One region of the Streptomyces sp. NPDC101181 genome, then DNA from elsewhere that is predicted to be linked to it. Evidence: riboswitches for the same ligand, from Rfam matches in the RefSeq annotation. Region 1 holds a riboswitch; each other region holds the start of a gene.

What was found. Region 1 has a riboswitch for cyclic di-AMP ahead of ACIRRU_RS29305 (M23 family metallopeptidase). Riboswitches for the same ligand answer to the same signal wherever they lie in the genome.
Positions count from the first base shown of each region.
Region 2: another riboswitch for cyclic di-AMP. It lies ahead of ACIRRU_RS11630 (M23 family metallopeptidase); the one in region 1 lies ahead of ACIRRU_RS29305 (M23 family metallopeptidase).
Region 3: another riboswitch for cyclic di-AMP. It lies ahead of ACIRRU_RS20460 (transglycosylase SLT domain-containing protein); the one in region 1 lies ahead of ACIRRU_RS29305 (M23 family metallopeptidase).
Region 4: another riboswitch for cyclic di-AMP. It lies ahead of ACIRRU_RS27665 (transglycosylase family protein); the one in region 1 lies ahead of ACIRRU_RS29305 (M23 family metallopeptidase).

Region 1 is NZ_JBIWOX010000030.1:17,588-22,196, forward strand. It holds gene ACIRRU_RS29300 (PrsW family glutamic-type intramembrane protease) at 1-1,339, shown strand, start outside; gene ACIRRU_RS29305 (M23 family metallopeptidase) at 1,389-2,420, opposite strand; cyclic di-AMP (ydaO/yuaA leader) riboswitch at 2,432-2,584, opposite strand; gene ACIRRU_RS29310 (PP2C family protein-serine/threonine phosphatase) at 2,794-4,017, opposite strand; gene ACIRRU_RS29315 (MerR family transcriptional regulator) at 4,167-4,609, opposite strand, start outside.
Region 2 is NZ_JBIWOX010000006.1:104,993-109,601, forward strand. It holds gene ACIRRU_RS11625 (pitrilysin family protein) at 1-719, shown strand, start outside; cyclic di-AMP (ydaO/yuaA leader) riboswitch at 939-1,105, shown strand; gene ACIRRU_RS11630 (M23 family metallopeptidase) at 1,121-1,936, shown strand; gene ACIRRU_RS11635 (GntR family transcriptional regulator) at 2,158-2,859, shown strand; gene ACIRRU_RS11640 (HPr family phosphocarrier protein) at 3,023-3,304, opposite strand; gene ACIRRU_RS11645 (GNAT family N-acetyltransferase) at 3,476-4,609, shown strand, end outside.
Region 3 is NZ_JBIWOX010000013.1:155,660-160,268, forward strand. It holds gene ACIRRU_RS20450 (SpoIIE family protein phosphatase) at 1-362, shown strand, start outside; gene ACIRRU_RS20455 (FAD-dependent oxidoreductase) at 594-1,955, opposite strand; cyclic di-AMP (ydaO/yuaA leader) riboswitch at 2,408-2,595, shown strand; gene ACIRRU_RS20460 (transglycosylase SLT domain-containing protein) at 2,601-3,434, shown strand; gene ACIRRU_RS20465 (helix-turn-helix domain-containing protein) at 3,525-4,609, opposite strand, start outside.
Region 4 is NZ_JBIWOX010000024.1:87,471-92,079, forward strand. It holds gene ACIRRU_RS27655 (septum formation initiator family protein) at 92-571, opposite strand; gene eno (phosphopyruvate hydratase) at 665-1,945, opposite strand; gene ACIRRU_RS27665 (transglycosylase family protein) at 2,292-3,011, opposite strand; cyclic di-AMP (ydaO/yuaA leader) riboswitch at 3,017-3,198, opposite strand; gene ACIRRU_RS27670 (transglycosylase family protein) at 3,489-4,517, opposite strand.

The sequences.
Region 1 (4,609 bases):
GATCCTCGCCCTGGTCCGCGAACAGACCGGCCCGGAGGGGTTCCTGGTCGGGCTGGGCCTGGCGGTGCTCCCGGTGCCGCTGCTGATGGCCGCCTTCCGCTGGCTCGACCGGGTCGAGCCGGGCCCCTGGCGGAACCTGCTCTTCGCCTTCGCGTGGGGGGCGTGCGCCGCCGCGCTGGTCGCGATCATCGCCAACTCCTTCGCGACGCGCTGGATAGCCACCGCGACGGCCGACCCGGCGAGCGCCGACACCCTGGGGGCGACGGTGATCGCCCCCGTAGTCGAGGAGAGCGCGAAGGCCGCGGCCGTGCTGCTCATCTTCGTCTTCCGCAGACGGGAGTTCAGCGGGGTGGTGGACGGCATCGTCGTCGCCGGTTTCACCGCGACGGGCTTCGCGTTCACCGAGAACATCCTCTATCTGGGCAACGCCTTCGGGGAGGACCAGCAGCTGGGCGGCTCCGGCTTCGCCTCGGTGACGGTGGGGACGTTCTTCGTGCGGATCGTGATGTCGCCGTTCGCCCACCCGCTGTTCACGGTCCTCACCGGTCTCGGATTCGGCTTCGCGGCCCTCAGCGCCCGCCGCCACCGCGTCCGCCGGATCGCCCTGCCGCTGCTGGGTCTGCTCCTGTCGATGGGCCTGCACGCCCTGTGGAACGGCTCGTCGGCCTTCGGCCCGTACGGCTTCTACGCGGTGTACGGGATCGTCATGGTCCCGGCGTTCGGCCTGGTGACGTGGCTGGCGATCTGGTCCCGTCAGCGGGAGCTGCGTACGCTCGCGGCCGAGCTGCCCGCCTACGTGTCGGCGGGCTGGATCACCCCGGCCGAACCGCGGGCGCTCTCCTCCATGCGCGCCCGGGGCGTCGCCCGCGACCTGGCCCGCCACTGGCAGCGGGACCGGACCCGGGGCCGGGCGGCGGCCCGCGCGGTCGCGGAGTACGAGTCGTTCGCGACGTCGCTCGCGGGCCTGCGCCGCCGGGCCCGGCACGGCGCGGCGGGAGAGGACTTCGCCGCCCGGGAGCGGGAGCTGCTGCACCATCTCTGGCAGCGCCGCGACATCGCCGCCCCGGCGCTCACCGAGGCCGCCCGCCTGACGGCCCGCCCGCACCACGGCTACCGGCACGCCCCCGCGCACGCGTACGGGCAGCACAGGCCGGCACACGGACAGGAACACGGGCCCGGGTACGGGCCCCAGGGGAGCCACCCGCCGACACCGGGTCAGGGGCACGGGTACGGCCCGGGGTACGCCCCCGGACAGGCATACGGATACGACAACGGCTACGGAAACACCAGCGGCTACAGCCACGGCTACGGGCAGGCGAACGAGTACCGGCAGCCCTGACGTCGGGGGGTGAGCGTCAGGACTGCCGGTCTCCGGGATGCCTCAAGGCTCAGACCGCGAGGCCCTTGCCGCTCAGCCAGGCCAGCGGGTCCATCGCGGAGCCGCCCGCGGTGCGGACCTCCAGGTGGAGGTGGGTGCCGGTGACGTTGCCGGTGGCGCCCATGCGGCCGATGGTCTCGCCGGTGGTGACCTTCTGGCCGACCGAGACGTCGATCGACGACTGGTGGGCGTACCAGATCTCCGTGCCGTCATCGAGCTGGAGCACCGTGCGGTAGCCGTACGAACCGGACCAGCCGGCCGACGTGATCGTGCCGCTGTGCACGGCCTTGAGCGGCGATCCGGTGGAGCCCGCGAAGTCGAGGCCGGTGTGCTGCCCGGAGGACCACATCGCGCCGGACTGCCCGTAGGTCGAGCTGATGGTGTACGAGGAGGCGGGCAGGGAGTAGCTGGCGGCCAGCTTGGCCAGGCGCTCGGCCTCGGCCTTCTTCCTGGCCGCCTCCTCCGCCTTCTTCTTCGCCGCCGCGGCCTTGGCCGCGGCCTCGTCCTGCTGCTTCTTCGCCTCGTCGGCCGCCTTCTCGGCCGCGGCCCTCTCGGCGGCGGCCTTGGCCTCGGCGTCGGCGCTCGCCTGCTGCTGCTCGGCCTGCTGGAGGATGCGGGCGCGCAGCGCCTCACCCGCGCCGGTGCCCTGCTCGGCCTCGGCGGTGGTGAGACCGGCGGTGGTGAGCGGGGCGGAGGCGGCGACCGGGGCGGCCTCCACGTCGCCGGACATGAACGACCCGACGCCAGGAAGGGACTTGGCGTCGGGAAGGTTGTCCGCGATGGAGTCGGGAAGAGAGATGGAGACGGGTGCCTTGTCCTGAGCGGTGGCCATGCCCCCCGCTCCGACGGCCGCTATGACACCGACCCCGAGGACGGTGGAGCTGCGGGCCAGACCGCGCTGCTTGGCTACGCGGTGCCTGCCGCGTACGGGGCGGATGGTCTCCTCGGTGGGATTCCACTCCCCCATGGACCGCTCCGCGCCGCCGTAGATGTCGGCGGTGAAGGGTGAAACCGCCTCAAAGGCAGGCTTGTTGGACGCCACGTGGGCGCGCTCCTTTCCTTCCTTCTCGCCTACCGGGTTAGCTGACGGGTTCGGAGCAGGAAGGTCTCCTACGGGCCCCTCCGCCTCTCGCGAGACGCAGGCGTCCGATTCACCCCATGTACGTGGTTCCCCGGTTCCCTTGCGGAATTCGGCGCTCGCGCGCGGCGCCGTCCTGACGACGGCTGGGACGACCGCGCTGCGTTATCGAACGTTAATAGACACCCGGGCTCCATTCCAAGCTGTTCCTCCTGATCATTAACGCACTCGCCGAGGACGTACGCGTCAGAAGCGGGGTGAATCGGGCGACTTGCCAGCACCTTGACCACACCCCTTTTTCTGACGTTACGTCAAACGTTATGCGGAGCGGCGCGCCTCAACTACGCACCGTGTCATCGCCCCGGCCCACGATCCGCACCGTCGTCCGCCGCTCCGGCTGCCCCTCCGCCGGCCGGCCGACCGCGAGCAGCGCCATGTCGTCCGTGGACCGCCCCCCGGTGTGCAGCCGTACGTCGTCGGTCAGCGCCGACAGCAGCTCCTCGGGCCCGGGGAAGATCCGGCCGCGCAGCCGGGCCGCGGGATCGTAGAAGACCCCGGTCGCGTCCCGGGCCTCGGACAGGCCGTCGGTGAACGCGAGGAGGGTGGCCCCGGCGGGCATCGCCCACTCGTCGGACCGGTCCGGCCACACCCCCAGGTCCATCCCCAGCGGCAGCGCGGGCGTGGAGGGCGCGAGCACCCTGAGGGCGCCGTCCGCGTGCAGCAGGATCGGTTCGGGGTGCCCCCGGTTCACCAGGCGCACGGTGGCGGCCCCGGGCGGGATCTCGGCCAGCAGGGCGGTGATGAACCCCTCCATGGCGTCCAGCCCGTACCGCCGGGTCCCCTCGCGCGCCAGCGCCCGCTCCAGCCGCTGCGCGACCCCCTCCAGCGAACGCTCCTGCTCGGCGGCCTCCCGGAACGCCCCGATGATCACCGCGACCGCCTCGACGGCGTCCAGCCCCTTGCCGCGTACGTCGCCGACGACCAGCCGGACCCCGTACGGGGTGTCCGCCACCGCGAACAGGTCGCCGCCCACGAACTCGTCCGCCTGCGCCGCCTCGTACCGGGCCGCCACCTGGAGCCCGCCGATCCGCTCCGCGGGCGTCGGCAGCACGGCCCGCATCGCGGTCTCCGCGATGACCCGGGCCGAGGCCAGCTGCTCGTTGCTGCGGCGTACGACGCCGTTGATGAGGAGGGCCAGCACCGCGGCGGTCAGCACGGTGATCATCTCGATGATCGGGACCACCTGGGTGGAGGTCCCGTCGGCCAGACGCATCGTGATGACGGCGATGACGGCGGCGATGCCGGTGCGGACGGTCCGGGACCGGGAGAAGAACGGCGCGGCGATCAGCGGGGCCGCCACGAACAGCGGGACGGCGGTGAAGTTGGGCGGGGCCAGCGAGTCGAAGACCAGCCCGCCGAGGATCAGCAGGGCCGGGAGCATCCGGACGAACCGCCGGGTGCTCCTGCTGCCGGGCGTCACCACGCCCTCCGGGGACCCGAACACCGCCCGCCCCAGACCACCGGCGCTCCCGGCCACGCCCCCGCGCCGCTCCTCGGCCATCCCCACCTGTGCACTCCTGCCCGGTCCACCCACGGCTGCGGACGGTACCGCGCCGCGTCCAGGCTCACCGGAGCCGCGCCGGGCGGCGACCGCTCATCGGCCGAATAGGGGGAAGCCGAACGAAGCCCCACCCATCCGGGCCGACCGGGTCAGTCGGAGAGCCGGTGGTGCGCGTAGACCGTCAACGCGTCCCGTACGAAGGCGGCGGTGCCGTCCCCGTGACGATCGTAGTTCTTGGCGAACCGGGGGTCGACGACATACATCTCCGCGAGCCCGGTCACGTACGAGCGGCTCGGCTCCTTCGCCGCCGACAGCCACGCGCAGTGCCGCCGCGCGATCTCCTGCGCCTCGGGGCCGTCCGGGGCGAGGCCGCGCTCTCTGGCCCGCGCCCAGTCGCGCGCGATGGCGTCGTGCCCGGCCCGGAACGCCTTCCTGCCGTCCTCCCCCAGCGAGCGCCACCAGCGGTCCCCGTCCTCGTACGCCGCCCTCCCCCAGCGCTCGGTCACCTCCTGCTCGTGGACGGTGTGGTCGAACCCGTCGAACACTTCCTCGGCCATGAGTTCCTTCCCCTCCCGGGTCTTGTGGAGAGTGG
Region 2 (4,609 bases), on a different contig from region 1:
CGCTGCTGGCCGAGAGCCTCGGCGACTGGTCGGGCGACGCGGGCCAGGCCCGCCCGGCGGAGCCGATCACCGCGGACGACACCGGCCGCGTCGTCATCGTGGACCGCCCCGGCGCGGTCCAGACCCAGCTGCTCATCGGCCGCATCGGGCCCGACCGGCACGAGAGCGTGTGGCCCGCGCAGGTGCTCGGCACGTACTGCCTGGGCGGCACCCTCACCTCCCGGCTGGACCGGGTGCTGCGTGAGGAGAAGGGCTACACCTACGGGGTGCGTGCCTTCACCCAGGTGCTGCGGTCCTCCGGCCCCGACTCCGGCGGCGCGGCCATGCTCGCCATCAGCGGCTCGGTGGACACGGAGTCCACCGGACCGGCGCTGGAGGACCTCTGGAAGGTGCTGCGGACGCTGGCCGCCGAGGGGCTGACCGACGCCGAGCGCGAGACGGCCGTGCAGAACCTGGTGGGCGTCGCCCCGCTGAAGTTCGAGACCGCCGCCTCCGTCGCGAGCACCCTGGCCGACCAGGTCGAGCAGCACCTCCCCGACGACTACCAGGCCCACCTCTACGCCCGGCTCGCCGAGACCGGCACCGTGGAGGCCACCGCCGCCGTGGTCAACGCCTTCCCGGTGGACAAGCTGGTCGCGGTCCTGGTGGGGGACGCGGCGCAGATCGCGGAGCCCGTCAGGGCGCTCGGCATCGGAGAGGTGTCCGTCGTCACCGGCTGACACGGACCGGCCTGCCAGGCCGAACGGGACCCCGGCGAACGAAAGTTCGCCGGGGTCCTCCCTTTTGCCCGATTAATGCGGTTAGCACGTTTAGTAAGGCTATGCGCGGTCCGTCCTGTGGGATGCGCGACAAATGCCCTGGTCCGTTTGGAGCGGGGAAGGCGGCCCGCTTAGCGTCGGCTCCGCTGTCCGTCACCCGTTCGCCGCAGCCGCGGCGCCGGGCAGCCATCGCCGAGTCCCCGTCAGGCGCGAGCCTGGGGAGCCGGGGACCCACGCAGTCCCTGGGGTGAATCGGGGAGCCGTGCCGTGAACCGGCGTGGTGCTCCGTAGGAGACCTTCCTGCTCCGAACCCGTCAGCTAACCCGGTAGGCGAGAAGGAAGGAAAGGAACCAGCCCCTCTCATGGCGTTCACCCGTGCCACCGGGAAGCACCGTGCCCCGAGCCGTCTCACGCGCCGGAGCGCCCAGGCCGCCGGGATCGCGGCTCTGGCCACCACCGGAGTCATCGGCTCGCTGTCCTCCCCGGCCCTCGCCGCGGACACCGACACCGCCCGGACCGCCGACACCGGCCTCACCCAGGCCATCGCCCTCGACGCCACCCTCGCCGAGCAGATCGACGCCCAGGCCCAGGCGCAGAAGCAGCGGGCCGATGAGGTGGCCCGGGCGAAGGCCGAGGCCGCCGCCGAAGCCAAGGCCGAGGCCGCGAAGGCCAGGGCGAAGGCGGAGGCCGAGCGCAAGGCCGAGGCCCGCGCCAAGGAGATCCGCGAGGAGAAGGCCCGTGCCGCCCGCGCCGCCGAGCGCGCCCGGCAACTCGCCTTCCACCTGCCGGTCGCCGGATCCCACGTCACCACCGGCTACCAGTCCGGCGGTTCGCTCTGGTCCTCCGGCAGCCACTCCGGCGTGGACTTCATGGCCGCGTCCGGCAGCTCCGTCGTCGCCGTCGGCGCCGGGACGGTCGTCGAGGCGGGCTGGGGAGGCGCGTACGGCAACAACGTCGTGCTCCGGATGGCGGACGGCACGTACACCCAGTACGGCCACCTCTCCTCGATCGGCGTCACCGTCGGCCAGAGCGTCACGTCCGGCCAGCAGATCGGCCTCTCCGGCTCCACCGGCAACTCCACCGGCCCGCACCTGCACTTCGAGGCCCGCACCACCCCCGACTACGGCTCCGACATGGACCCCGTCGGCTACCTCCGCGCCCACGGTCTGAACGTCTGACCCCACCCGCGCCCCCCGCCCACCGAAGGCCCCGACTCCCCGCCGGGGCCTTCGGTGATTGTGCCGGAGCCCGCGCACCGGGGTATCCGGCCGACCGCTGTCCGGCCAAAAGATATCCATGGATTCCGACCCCCCATCGGAAATTCCGGCGGATTGCCATAGAGTCACGGAACAGACGTCGGGTGGCCGCGTTTCGCGGGGATTAAGGCGGAGGTCCGGACATGCGTATTCCCGCTCATTCGGTGTGCACGGCAATCCGTGACGACATCGTCTCCGGTGTCTACGAGCGCGGCGGCCGCCTCACCGAGGAACTGCTGGCCCGGCGGTACGGGGTCTCCCGCGTCCCGGTCCGCGAGGCGCTGCGCACCCTGGAGTCGGAGGGCTTCGTGGTCACCCGCAGACACGCCGGCGCCTGTGTCGCGGAGCCCACCGAGCAGGAAGCGGCCGATCTGCTGGAGGTGCGGACGCTGCTGGAGCCGCTGGGCGCCGCGCGGGCCGCGCAGCGGCGTACCGACGCCCACCTCAAGGTGCTGCGCGGACTGGTGAGGCTGGGCCAGGAGCGGGCCCGCCGGGGGGAGGGGGAGGACCTGCGCTCCCTGGGCGGCTGGTTCCACGAGACCCTCGCGCAGGCTTCCGGCAGCCCCGGTCTGATCGCCCTGCTCACCCAGCTCCGGCACAAGATCGCCTGGATGTACACGGTCGAGCAGCCCGCCCGACCGGCGGAGTCCTGGGCCGAGCACGGCGCCATCGTGGACGCCGTGGCGCGGGGCGACGCCGAGCGGGCCAGGGCCCTCGCCGCCCATCACGCGGAACGCTCCACCGCGGCCCACCGGCTCCGCCGGCCGGACAGGAACGCGCACCGCCCGGCTTCCCGGGTGAGCACTTCGCAACACGGCCTCAACATTGCGAGTGGCCGCCATTAACACTTGCGCCGTATACAAGAGAAAGCGGCGACCGGGAGCGGTATTCGCGCTGCCCGGAATTCGGTTTTCCGGCTTTTCCCGGGAAAAGCGAAAGAGCCGCAGACCCCTGAGGGGGCTGCGGCTCTCGTGCGGGCGAACGGCTCGGACGGTCCGGCGAACGGCGTCAGACGGTCTCGGGAAGCTCTTCCAGTCCCTCGGCGACCAGCTTCGCCAGCCGGTCCAGGGCGGCCTCGGCGTCGTCCGCGTCCGAGGCGAGCACGATCTCCTCGCCGCCCTGCGCGCCCAGGCCGAGCACGGCGAGCATGGAGGCGGCGTTCACCGGGTTGCCGTCGGCCTTGGCGATCGTCACCGGGACGCCGGACGCCGTGGCGGCACGGACGAAGATGGAAGCGGGGCGGGCGTGCAGGCCCTCGGCCCAACCGACGTTTACGCGGCGCTCAGCCATGGTTCTGCCCTTCACATATCAACGGTTGTCTAGACCAGTCTCTCATGCGGTGCGCGGTGCCGTGCCCGGCCTCCCGTCCGGCGCTGCGTCCCGGGGCCCTCGGCCGGGCCCCCTCAGACTGCCCCGGCACCGGTCCCTCCGCCACCGGGATGCCCGCCGTAGGCTTTGTCCATGCAGCCCGCGCCGGAGCAGAGTCCGCACCACGCGTACCCCGACCACTGGGAAGCGGACGTGGTGCTCCGCGACGGAGGAACCGCGCGCATCAGGCCGATCACCACGGACGACGCCGAGCGGCTGGTCAGCTTCTACGAGCAGGTGTCCGACGAGTCGAAGTACTACCGCTTCTTCGCCCCGTACCCCCGGCTGTCCGACCGGGACGTGCACCGCTTCACCCATCACGACTACGTCGACCGGGTGGGGCTCGCCGTCACGACCGGCGGCGAGTTCATCGGGACGGTCCGCTACGACCGCATCGACGAACGGGGCCGCCCCGCCTCCGCCCCCGCCGACGAGGCCGAGGTCGCCTTCCTGGTCCAGGACGCCCACCAGGGCCGCGGCGTCGCCTCCGCGCTGCTGGAACACATCGCCGCCGTCGCCCGCGAGCGCGGCATCCGGCGGTTCGCCGCCGAGGTGCTCCCCGCCAACAACAAGATGATCAAGGTGTTCCGGGACGCCGGATACACCCAGCGCCGCAGCTTCGAGGACGGCTCCGTCCACCTCACCCTGGACCTCGAACCCACCGAGAGGTCCCTCGCCGTCCAGCGCGGCCGAGAGCAGCGCGCCGAGGCCCGCTCGGTGCAGCGCCTGCTCGGCCCCGGCTCCGTCGCGGTCATCGGCACCGGGCGCACCCCCGGCGGCGTGGGCCGCACCGTCCTGCGCAACCTTTTCGCCGCGGGCTTCACCGGCCGTACGTACGCGGTGAACCGGGCCTTCGACGAGGGCCTGACCACCCTGGACGGGGTCCCCGCCCACCGCTCGCTCGGCGAGATCGGCGAACGGATCGACCTCGCCGTCATCGCCGTCCCCGCCCACCGGGTCCCCGAGGCCGTCGCCGACTGCGGGGAGCACGGCGTCCGGGGGCTCGTCGTCCTCTCCGCCGGTTACGCCGAGCGGGGCTCCGAGGGGCGCGAACTCCAGCGCGAACTGGTCCGCCAGGCCCGCTCGTACGGCATGCGGATCATCGGCCCGAACGCGTTCGGCATCATCAACACCGCCGAGACCGTCCGGCTCAACGCCTCGCTCGCCCCGGAGCCACCGGCCCGCGGCCGGATCGGCCTGTTCACCCAGTCCGGCGCGATCGGCATC
Region 3 (4,609 bases), on a different contig from region 1:
GCATCGTGCTCGGGATCGACGGCCAGGCCACGTACCCGGTCACCGAGATGCGGCTCGATCCGGGCGCCATGCTCGCGCTCTTCACGGACGGCCTGATCGAGCGGCCCGGGACCGACATCGACGAGGGGATCGAACGGCTGCGTGCCACCGTGGAGCGGATCGGCGCACTGCCCCTCGCCGAGGCGGCGGACCAGGTCATCGGCGAGGCCCGCGCGGCTGTCGACCGCCCCGACGACATCGCCCTCCTGCTGGCCGCCCGCTGGGCCCGGCCTGCCGCGTCCCACCGCCCCGCCACGGCGCGCACCCCCGGTCCGGACCTGTGGCGGACCTTCCGGGGGCCGGACCCCCGGCGTACGGCGTAGCCCCCGGCACCGGCGGCACGCCGGTGGTCCCGGAAGCCTGCTCCTCGGGGCCGGGCGCCGACGAGCGGTCCCCGGTCCCGGGCGCGCGGACGGCCCCGGCCGGGACCGGGTCGTGGTCCCGGCCGGGGCCGCGGGTGTCCGCCGGGGCGAGACGCGGCCCTGGTCCGCGCGTACGACCCGGACCTGAGCGCCGCCGAGACCCCCGAGCGGCTCACCCGCCCCGGCCGGAGGTCAGGCGCCCGAGGCGTCCAGCATCCCGTCGCGCTCCACGACCTTGATCCGCTCCCGGCCCTGGGCCGTTCCGAGCGCCTGCTCGTGGGCGTCCAGCTTGTGCCAGCCCTCCCACGTCGTGAAGCGGACGCCGCGGCTCTCCAGGAAGGTCTCGACGGCCTCCGGGGCGGGCGCTGCCGGTTCGGGCAGCCGGCCGGCGGCGCGGTCCTCCAGGAGGCAGGCCACGGTCTCGTTGGCGTCGCCCTTGGTGTGCCCGATCAGCCCGATCGGACCGCGCTTGATCCAGCCCGTGACGTAGACGGAGGCCATGTGCTCGTCCCCGGCGATGACGCGGCCCGCCTCGTGCGGGACGGTGCCGGAGTCCACGTCGAAGGGGAGCTTGGACAGCTCCTCCGAGTAGTAGCCGACGGCGCGGTAGACGCTCTGCATGTCCCAGTCGGTGAACGTCCCCGTACCCCGGACGTTGCCGGTGCCGTCCAGCTCGGTGCGCTCGGTGCGCAACGCCGTGACCTCGCCGTTCTCACCGAGGATCTCGACGGGGGACTCGAAGAAGTGCAGGAACAGCTTGTGCGGGCGGTCGCCGACATCGCGGATCGCCCAGTTCTCCAGGGTCTGCGCGACCATGTTGGCCTGCTTGTTCTCCCGCCGGGTGGCGATGGAGCCCTCGTCGTAGTCGATGTCCTCGGGGTTGACGATGACCTCGATGTTGGGGGAGTGGTCCAGCTCCCGCAGTTCCATCGGGCTGAACTTGGCCTGGGCCGGGCCACGCCGCCCGAACACATGCACCTCCAGCGCCTTGTTGGCCTTGAGGCCCTGGTAGACGTTGTCCGGGATCTCGGTCGGCAGCAGCTCGTCCGCCGTCTTGGCCAGGACCCGGGCCACGTCCAGCGCCACGTTGCCGACGCCGAGGACGGCGACCTTCTCCGCGGTGAGCGGCCAGGTGCGGGGGACCTCGGGGTGACCGTCGTACCAGGAGACGAACTCGGCCGCGCCGTAGGAGCCGTCCAGCTCGATGCCCGGGATGTCGAGGGCCCGGTCGGCCTCCGCGCCGGTGGAGAAGATCACCGCGTCGTAGAAGGACCGCAGGTCGTCCAAACCGATGTCGTCGGGGTAGGAGACGTTGCCGAAGAGGCGGATCTGCGGCTTGTCCAGCACCTGGTGGAGGGCCTTGACGATGCCCTTGATCCGGGGGTGGTCGGGAGCCACGCCGTAACGGATCAGGCCGAAGGGCGCGGGCATGCGCTCGAAGAGGTCGATGGAGACCCCCGGGTCCTGGCAGACCTCGGATTTGAGCAGCGCGTCCGCAGCGTAGATACCGGCGGGGCCGGCTCCGACAATGGCGACGCGGACGGGGCGTGTCATGGGCGTGGTGATCCTTCGGGGCGGGCGAACGCGGGCAGGTACAGCGTACGTCGGAGGTAAGGGTGGGCTTACTAGCCTCCACCTCACACCGTAAGCGATCGCCCGGCGGACCGTTCGGCCGACCCCGCCGAACCTGTCCGGTATGACCGTTTCGGTTGGTCGGTATGGTCGATTTACCGTTTTTGAAACGCTCATCCTTAAACATGCTATTGGGACTTTTGAGGACTTTTGCCCGTGCGTTTCTCCGGCCTTGTCCTGGGAAGTGGCGAGCGTCACGTCGTGGCGCGCGGACGAGTATCCGGAAGGTTCGGTTCCCTTTGGTGCGGGGAAAGTTGACGGCGTGACGGGACGGCCCCCGGAGCGCATTCCCTTTTTTCGATCATGCGGAGAAAGGGAATTGCGGAATGCGGGGCTTGTTCCGCTCGCCGTTTCTCGCCTACGGTCGCCGCAATCCGGATGGAACGCCGAATCCTGCCGCCGTCCGGTAATCCGCTACCCACTCGCGTACGGCAGGAGCGGGGGACCCAGGTAAGTCGCCGAACCGTCACCGGAACGGCTTGGGGTGAAGTCGCGTCTCCACGCGGCCAGACATCTCCCGTCTGAACCCGACAGCTCACCTCGCAGGCGCCGGAGAGGAAATCCCCCATGCCCGCACAGGGTAAGCATCGTCGTCCCAAGTCCCTCCCGTCGATCCGCGGCCTCGCCGCCGTGACCACGGGCGGAGCCGTCCTCGCCCTCCCGGTGATCGGCGCCACCACCGCCGCCGCGGCCCCCGCCCCGGCCGCCGTACCGCACCAGGGCACGCCCGCCGCGGCCGCCGCCCCGGCGAATTCCGCCGCGAAGTCCGCCGTGAAGGCCGCGCCCGCCCAGCATTCCGTGGCGTCCGGAGAAACCCTTTCCAAGATCGCTCGCGAATACTCCGTGAGCGGCGGCTGGAAGAAGCTCTACGAAGGCAACCGGAAGGTCGTCGGCGGGAATCCCCACCTCATTCACCCGGGTGTCACGCTGACCATCACCGCCAAGGCCGCCGCCCCGTCCGGCGACACGGCGGACAAGGCCGCGACGGGCGGCGCCCGCGGCGCGTCGGCGGAGCGCGCCGACCGTTCGGAGCGCGCCGCGGCCCCGGTCGCCCAGGCCGCCGAGAAGGCGACCACGTACTCCGACGACCTCGACGGCTGGATCCGGGAGTCGCTGGCGATCATGGCCGAGCGCGGGATCCCCGGCAGCTACGAGGGCATCCACCGCAACATCCTGCGCGAGTCCTCCGGCAACCCCAACGCCATCAACAACTGGGACTCCAACGCCGTCAAGGGCACCCCGTCCAAGGGTCTGCTCCAGGTCATCGACCCGACCTTCCAGGCCTACCACGTGCCCGGCACCTCGACCGACAGCTACGACCCGGTCGCCAACATCACCGCGGCCTGCAACTACGCCGCCGACCGCTACGGCTCGATCGACAACGTCTTCGGCGCCTACTGATCCGGCCGCTTCGACCCACCGGACCACACAGAGGGCGGTGCCACCCCGGGGACGGGGGGCACCGCCCTTCGCCGTCGGCCGCTCGCGCGCTCAGACCCGCCGGTAGGTTCGGCCGCCGCGCCGGGGCAGGGTCCGCGGGTCGTCCCCGGCACCGGTGGCCTCGGTGGTCCTGAGCGCCAGATGGAGTTCGGCGCGGACCGCGGCGTCGTCCAGGTTCCGGTCCAGGCGCTCGGCGCACTGGGCGAGCCAGACCGTCAGGGTGGTGCGGTGGACGTGGAGTTCGGCCGCGGCCGGGGCGGTCCGCGCCCGGTGACGCAGCCAGCAGGCCAGCGCGATCCGCAGCCGCGGTTCGAGACCGCCGACCAGTCCGGTGGCCCAGGCGAGGGCGGGCGCGGTGTCCAGGACCCCGGGCGGCAGCGTCTCCAGCCGGGCCCGGCCGGACGGCCCGTCGGCCGCGTCGCCCCCGGCCGCGTCACCCCCCGGCGGGGTCCGGGCCGGGCCCTCCTGCCCGTCGGCGTGACCGGTGCCGGGACTCTCACCGGACACGGGCGCGCGCAGGGCCAGGAGGAGATGGGCCCGCACGGTGACGTCGTCCAGGTCCGCGTCCAGCAGGGCGGTCAGCTCACGCAGCCGGGACCGCAGGGTGCCGGGGGAGAGGCCGAGGGTCGCGGCGGCACGCGGGGTGCTGCCGGTGCGGAGCCAGACCAGGAGCAGATGCCGGTGCTCCGGGGCGAGCGGGGTGAGGACGGCTCTCGCCCACCGGCTGTAGGAGCCGGGCTCCAGGAAGCGGGCCAGGAAGGCGGCGTCGGCCGGGACGACACGGTGGGCGGGGGTGGCGTTGTGCCGGGCGGCGGCCGCCTCCGCGTGCGCGGTGGGCATCTCGGCCAGTGGCAGCGGACCGGCGAGGCCCGCGAGGAGATGGTGGCGTTCGCCGACCCGGGAGACCAGCCGGAGGATGCGTCCGTCGTCCCGCCCGCAGTGCAGCTCGGCGACCAGGAGCTCGCCGTCCAGCTCGCCGATGAGGACGCAGGAGCCGCCGTGTCCGGCGAGGGTGGGGCGCGCGGCCCGCCAGAGCACCTGGTGGGCGGTGGGGATGTCGGGGCCGGTGAGCCGGTAGACCGTGACGTGGGTGAGGCCGTCGGCGCCCAGGGTGTTGGTGACGGCGGTGAGGTGGC
Region 4 (4,609 bases), on a different contig from region 1:
GTTCTGCTCGGAAGCTCGTGGAGGGGAACGTGGTGGACGGGGGGAGCGGGACGCGGGGAAGGGTGTGCGCGGACGTACGCGGCCGGTTCGGTCAGTCGCGCGCGTCGTCGCGGTCGGCGCTGTCCACGCCGTCCCAGAGGTTGGTGTGCCAGGGGCGGTCGCTCGCCCCGGGCGCACCGCGCCGGTCCTTCGCCGCGTCGGGGTCGGCCACGGTGTAGCCGGTCTCCCCGGGGAGGACGTAGTGGAGGTGCTGGCGGGCCAGACGCATGATGTACGCGTCGTCCTGGAGCCGCGCCTTCTCGTCCCGCAGCTCCTCGGTCCGCTCCCGCGCCTGCTGCGAGAGCCGTTCCTGCTCGGCGATCTCGTCGCGCTGGGAGACGTACTGCCGCATCGGGTAGGCGAGCGCCACCACCAGGGAGCAGACGACCAGCGCGAGGAACGCGGCCCGGCCGGTGAGCCGGGAGCGGCGGGCCTGGCGGCGGTTCTGGGATCGGTACACGCGGGCCGCGGTCTGCTCGCCGAGCAGCCGCAGCCTGGTCGCGGTGGAGAACCGGTCGCGGTTCCCGGCCATGTCTCCCGCCTCCCTCCGACGCACGTCCGTCCCCGCACACGGTACGGGACCGGGTGCGGGGACGGGCGGAGGCTACCGGCTTGCGCCGGTGGTTCAGCCCTTGAAGCGGGGGAAGGCGGAGCGGCCCGCGTACACCGCGGCGTCGTCGAGGATCTCCTCGATGCGCAGCAGCTGGTTGTACTTGGCGACACGGTCCGAGCGGGCCGGGGCGCCGGTCTTGATCTGACCGCAGTTCACGGCGACGGCGAGGTCGGCGATGGTGACGTCCTCGGTCTCGCCGGAGCGGTGCGACATCATGCACTTGAAGCCGTTGCGCTGGGCCAGCTCGACGGCGTCCAGGGTCTCGGTCAGCGAACCGATCTGGTTGACCTTGACGAGCAGGGCGTTGGCAGAGCCCTCCTCGATGCCGCGGGCCAGGCGCTCGGGGTTGGTGACGAAGAGGTCGTCGCCGACGATCTGGACCTTGGCGCCGATGCGGTCGGTGATGACCTTCCAGCCCGCCCAGTCGTCCTCGTACAGCGGGTCCTCGATGGAGACCAGCGGGTAGGCGGAGACGAGCTCCTCGTAGTACTCGGTCATCTCGGCGGCCGAGCGGGACTTGCCCTCGAACTCGTAGACGCCGTCCTTGTAGAACTCCGACGCGGCGACGTCGAGCGCGAGCGCGATGTCGCGGCCGGGGACGTAACCGGCCTCCTTGATGGCCTCGACGATGAGGTCCAGGGCGGCGCGGTTGGACTCCAGGTTCGGGGCGAAGCCGCCCTCGTCGCCGAGGCCGGTGGACAGGCCCTTGGTCTTGAGGACCTTCTTCAGCGTGTGGTAGACCTCCGCGCCCCAGCGCAGGGCCTCGGAGAAGGACTCCGCGCCCACGGGCGCGATCATGAACTCCTGGATGTCCACGTTGGAGTCGGCGTGCGACCCGCCGTTCAGGATGTTCATCATCGGAACGGGCAGCAGGTGCGCGTTCGGGCCGCCGAGGTAGCGGAAGAGCGGCAGGTCGGACGCCTCGGAGGCGGCGTGCGCGACGGCCAGCGAGACACCGAGGATGGCGTTCGCGCCGAGCGAGGCCTTGTTCTCGGTGGCGTCCAGGTCGAACATCGCCTGGTCGATGAGGCGCTGCTCGGTGGCGTCGTAGCCGACCAGCTCCGGGCCGATCTGCTCGATGACGGCGAGGACGGCCTTCTCGACACCCTTGCCCTGGTAGCGGTTGGGGTCACCGTCGCGGAGCTCGATGGCTTCGAACGCTCCGGTGGAGGCGCCGGACGGAACGGCAGCACGGCCGGTGCTGCCGTCGTCGAGGCCGACCTCGACCTCGACCGTGGGGTTACCCCGGGAGTCGAGGATTTCCCTGGCTACGACGACGTCGATGGACGGCACGAGGCATCTCCTTCTGGGATCTGACGCTGGTGGTGCGGGGTCACTGTGGCCTTGCGACACGAGCCTAACCGGCCCGGCCGCCTCGGTCGGCCGGGCGCCCGTCTCCTGGGACGAAAAAGGACCCGAGGGTGCACATGACGGGACAAAACTCCAAAAATCTACTGCCCGGTAACACGTCTTGCCGACAAGAGGTGAACGCAACCGGCCCCGGCTCCCCCGGTGCGCCCCGGCCGCGGACGACCTCGGCCCGGCGCGCACCGGGGGGTGTGAGCGCGCCGGGCCGGGGAGAGCCGTGCGAGGGAGGGAGCCGCCGGACGCCCTCCCTCCGGGGAGGAGAGACGGCGGATTACTTCAGGTGGAGCTGCTGGCCCGGGAAGATCAGGTCGGCTTCCTGGACGATGTCGTCGTTCAGCTTGAAGAGCTTGCTCCAGCCGCCCTTGACGCCTTCCTTCTGAGCGATCTTGCTCAGGGTGTCGCCCTTCTTCACCTTGTACTCGCCGTCACCCTTCTTGACCTTCTGGCCGGTCGGGGTGGTGACGGTCTTCTTGCTCTCGGCCTTGGGGCTCTCGGCCTTCTTCTCGACCTGCGGCGCGGTGCGCTGCTGGGAGCGCGTGGTGGGCTGCTCGGCCTGGCGCTCGGGCTTGCTCTGCGACTGGCCGGAGCCGCCGGGGCTCACGCCCGGGTCCACACCGTCGTTGGTGAGACCGCCCGCACCGGCGCAGGCCCAGGCGCCCGGACCCTGCATGTCGAGAAGCTTCTCGGCGGTGGCGATCTGCTGGTCCTTGGAGGCCAGGTCGGCCCGCGCGGCGTACTGCGTGCCACCGGCGGCGGCCCAGCTGGACTGCGAGAACTGGAGCCCGCCGTAGTAGCCGTTGCCGGTGTTGATGGACCAGTTTCCGCCGGACTCGCACTGGGCGACGGCGTCCCACGTGGAGACGGAGGCGGCGGAGGCGTTGGTCGCGCCCATCAGCGGGACGGCGACGGCGGCACCCGTGACACCCGCGAGGGTGGCGAGACGGACGGCCTTGGACGGGCGGCGGTGCTTGCCCTTGCTGTTCAGCAGCATGGAACGAATCTCCTCACCGACGCCTACGAGGTGAGCTGTCGGGTTCGGGCTGATGAGTTGCCCGGCCGCGCGACCTTGCGCTCGGCTTCACCCCAAGCCGTTTCCGTACGTCCCCGTCCTTCGAGAGGCTGTACGGACCCGGCGGCCTACCTGGGTCCCCCGCTCCTGCCTACGGCGCTTACGCGTCTGTTCCCTTCGACCGACGGCAGGATTCGGCGTGACGGTCGACGGGGCCCGCGGTGCGAGCGGCTTAGACCGTAAACACAGGCAACCCCGACATTCAAAAATGGACATAGGGGTCATTCGACTCGAACTCCCGGCGGGTTACCGGCCGTTTTCGCAGGTCGGAGGCGATACGCGCGAACGGGCCGGGCGAGGGTCACCAGTTGAAGCAAAGAGACCCATGTCTCACTCGAACAAAAGTGGACATAGGTCTCTGAACTACCCGGGATTTCAGGGTGTTTTCCCGAATTGAACTCAGTTGGCGGCGGGCACCTCGGCGCTTGGGGAAGCGTCCTCGGCGGCGCCCTCGTCAGCCCCCTGCTCCAGCCCCAGGTCCAGGCTCTGACCGGGCAGGATCAGGTCCGGGTCGGAGCCCAGGACGTCCTTGTTGGACTCGTACAGACCGGTCCAGCCCTGGGGGAGTTCCTGCGCGTCGGCGATCGCCCAGAGGTTGTCCCCGGGCCGCACGACGTAGTCACCGGACTCGGCGGCTCCGCCGTCCCGTCCGTCACCCTCGCCCCGCGAGGCGTGCCGGCCGGACTCCCGCGGACCGTCCTGGCCCGCGCCGTCGGCCTCCTCGGACGCCGGGGCGCCCCGGTGCTTGCCGCCGCTCCCGGCCTTGCCGTCCGGGGCGTCGGAGGGCTTCGAGGCGTCGGGGGCCTCGGCGGAAGGCGAGGCGGAGGGGTCGGACGCGCCGCGCTCCGCACCCGTACCGCTGTCGCTGTCGCTGTCACCGCCCGCACTACCGGACGTGCCGGTCTTGCCGGACTTGTCACTCTCGTCGCTACTGCTGCTTTCGCCGCGATCGCCGGACCTGGCCGACTTGTCAGCTTCATCCGCCCGGTCCGTCGGGGAGGCCGTCGGCTCCGGCGAGGGGGCGGTGCCCGGGTCGACGCCCGGAAGGCCGCCGTCCACGGCGAGGCCGGAGATCACCGCGCAGCTGGGCCACGCCTTCGGCCCCTGGTCGGCGAGGACCTTCTCGGCGACGGCGATCTGCTGCGAGCGGCTGGCGAGGTCGGCCCGGGGGGCGTACGCGGTACCGCCGTACGCCGACCAGGTCTCCTCGGAGAGCTGGAGCCCGCCGTAGTAGCCGTTGCCGAGGTCGGCGCTCCACGTGCCGCCGCTCTCGCACTCCGCGACCCGGTCCCAGGTGGCGGCCTCGGCGGCGTGTGCGCCGCTCGCGCCGAGCAGCGGGATGGCGATGGCCGATCCCGTCACGCCTGCGGCGACGACGATGGCCGGTGCCTGGCGAGGCCGGCGGTGTCTGCCGTTCGCGGAGCCCATGGGTTTGCCTTCCGTGCGACTGACGAGCGAGTGACCTGGGCACCGTGCGGCGGAGAGACGTACGGGCCCGAGCGCGCCGCGGAACCGTACGA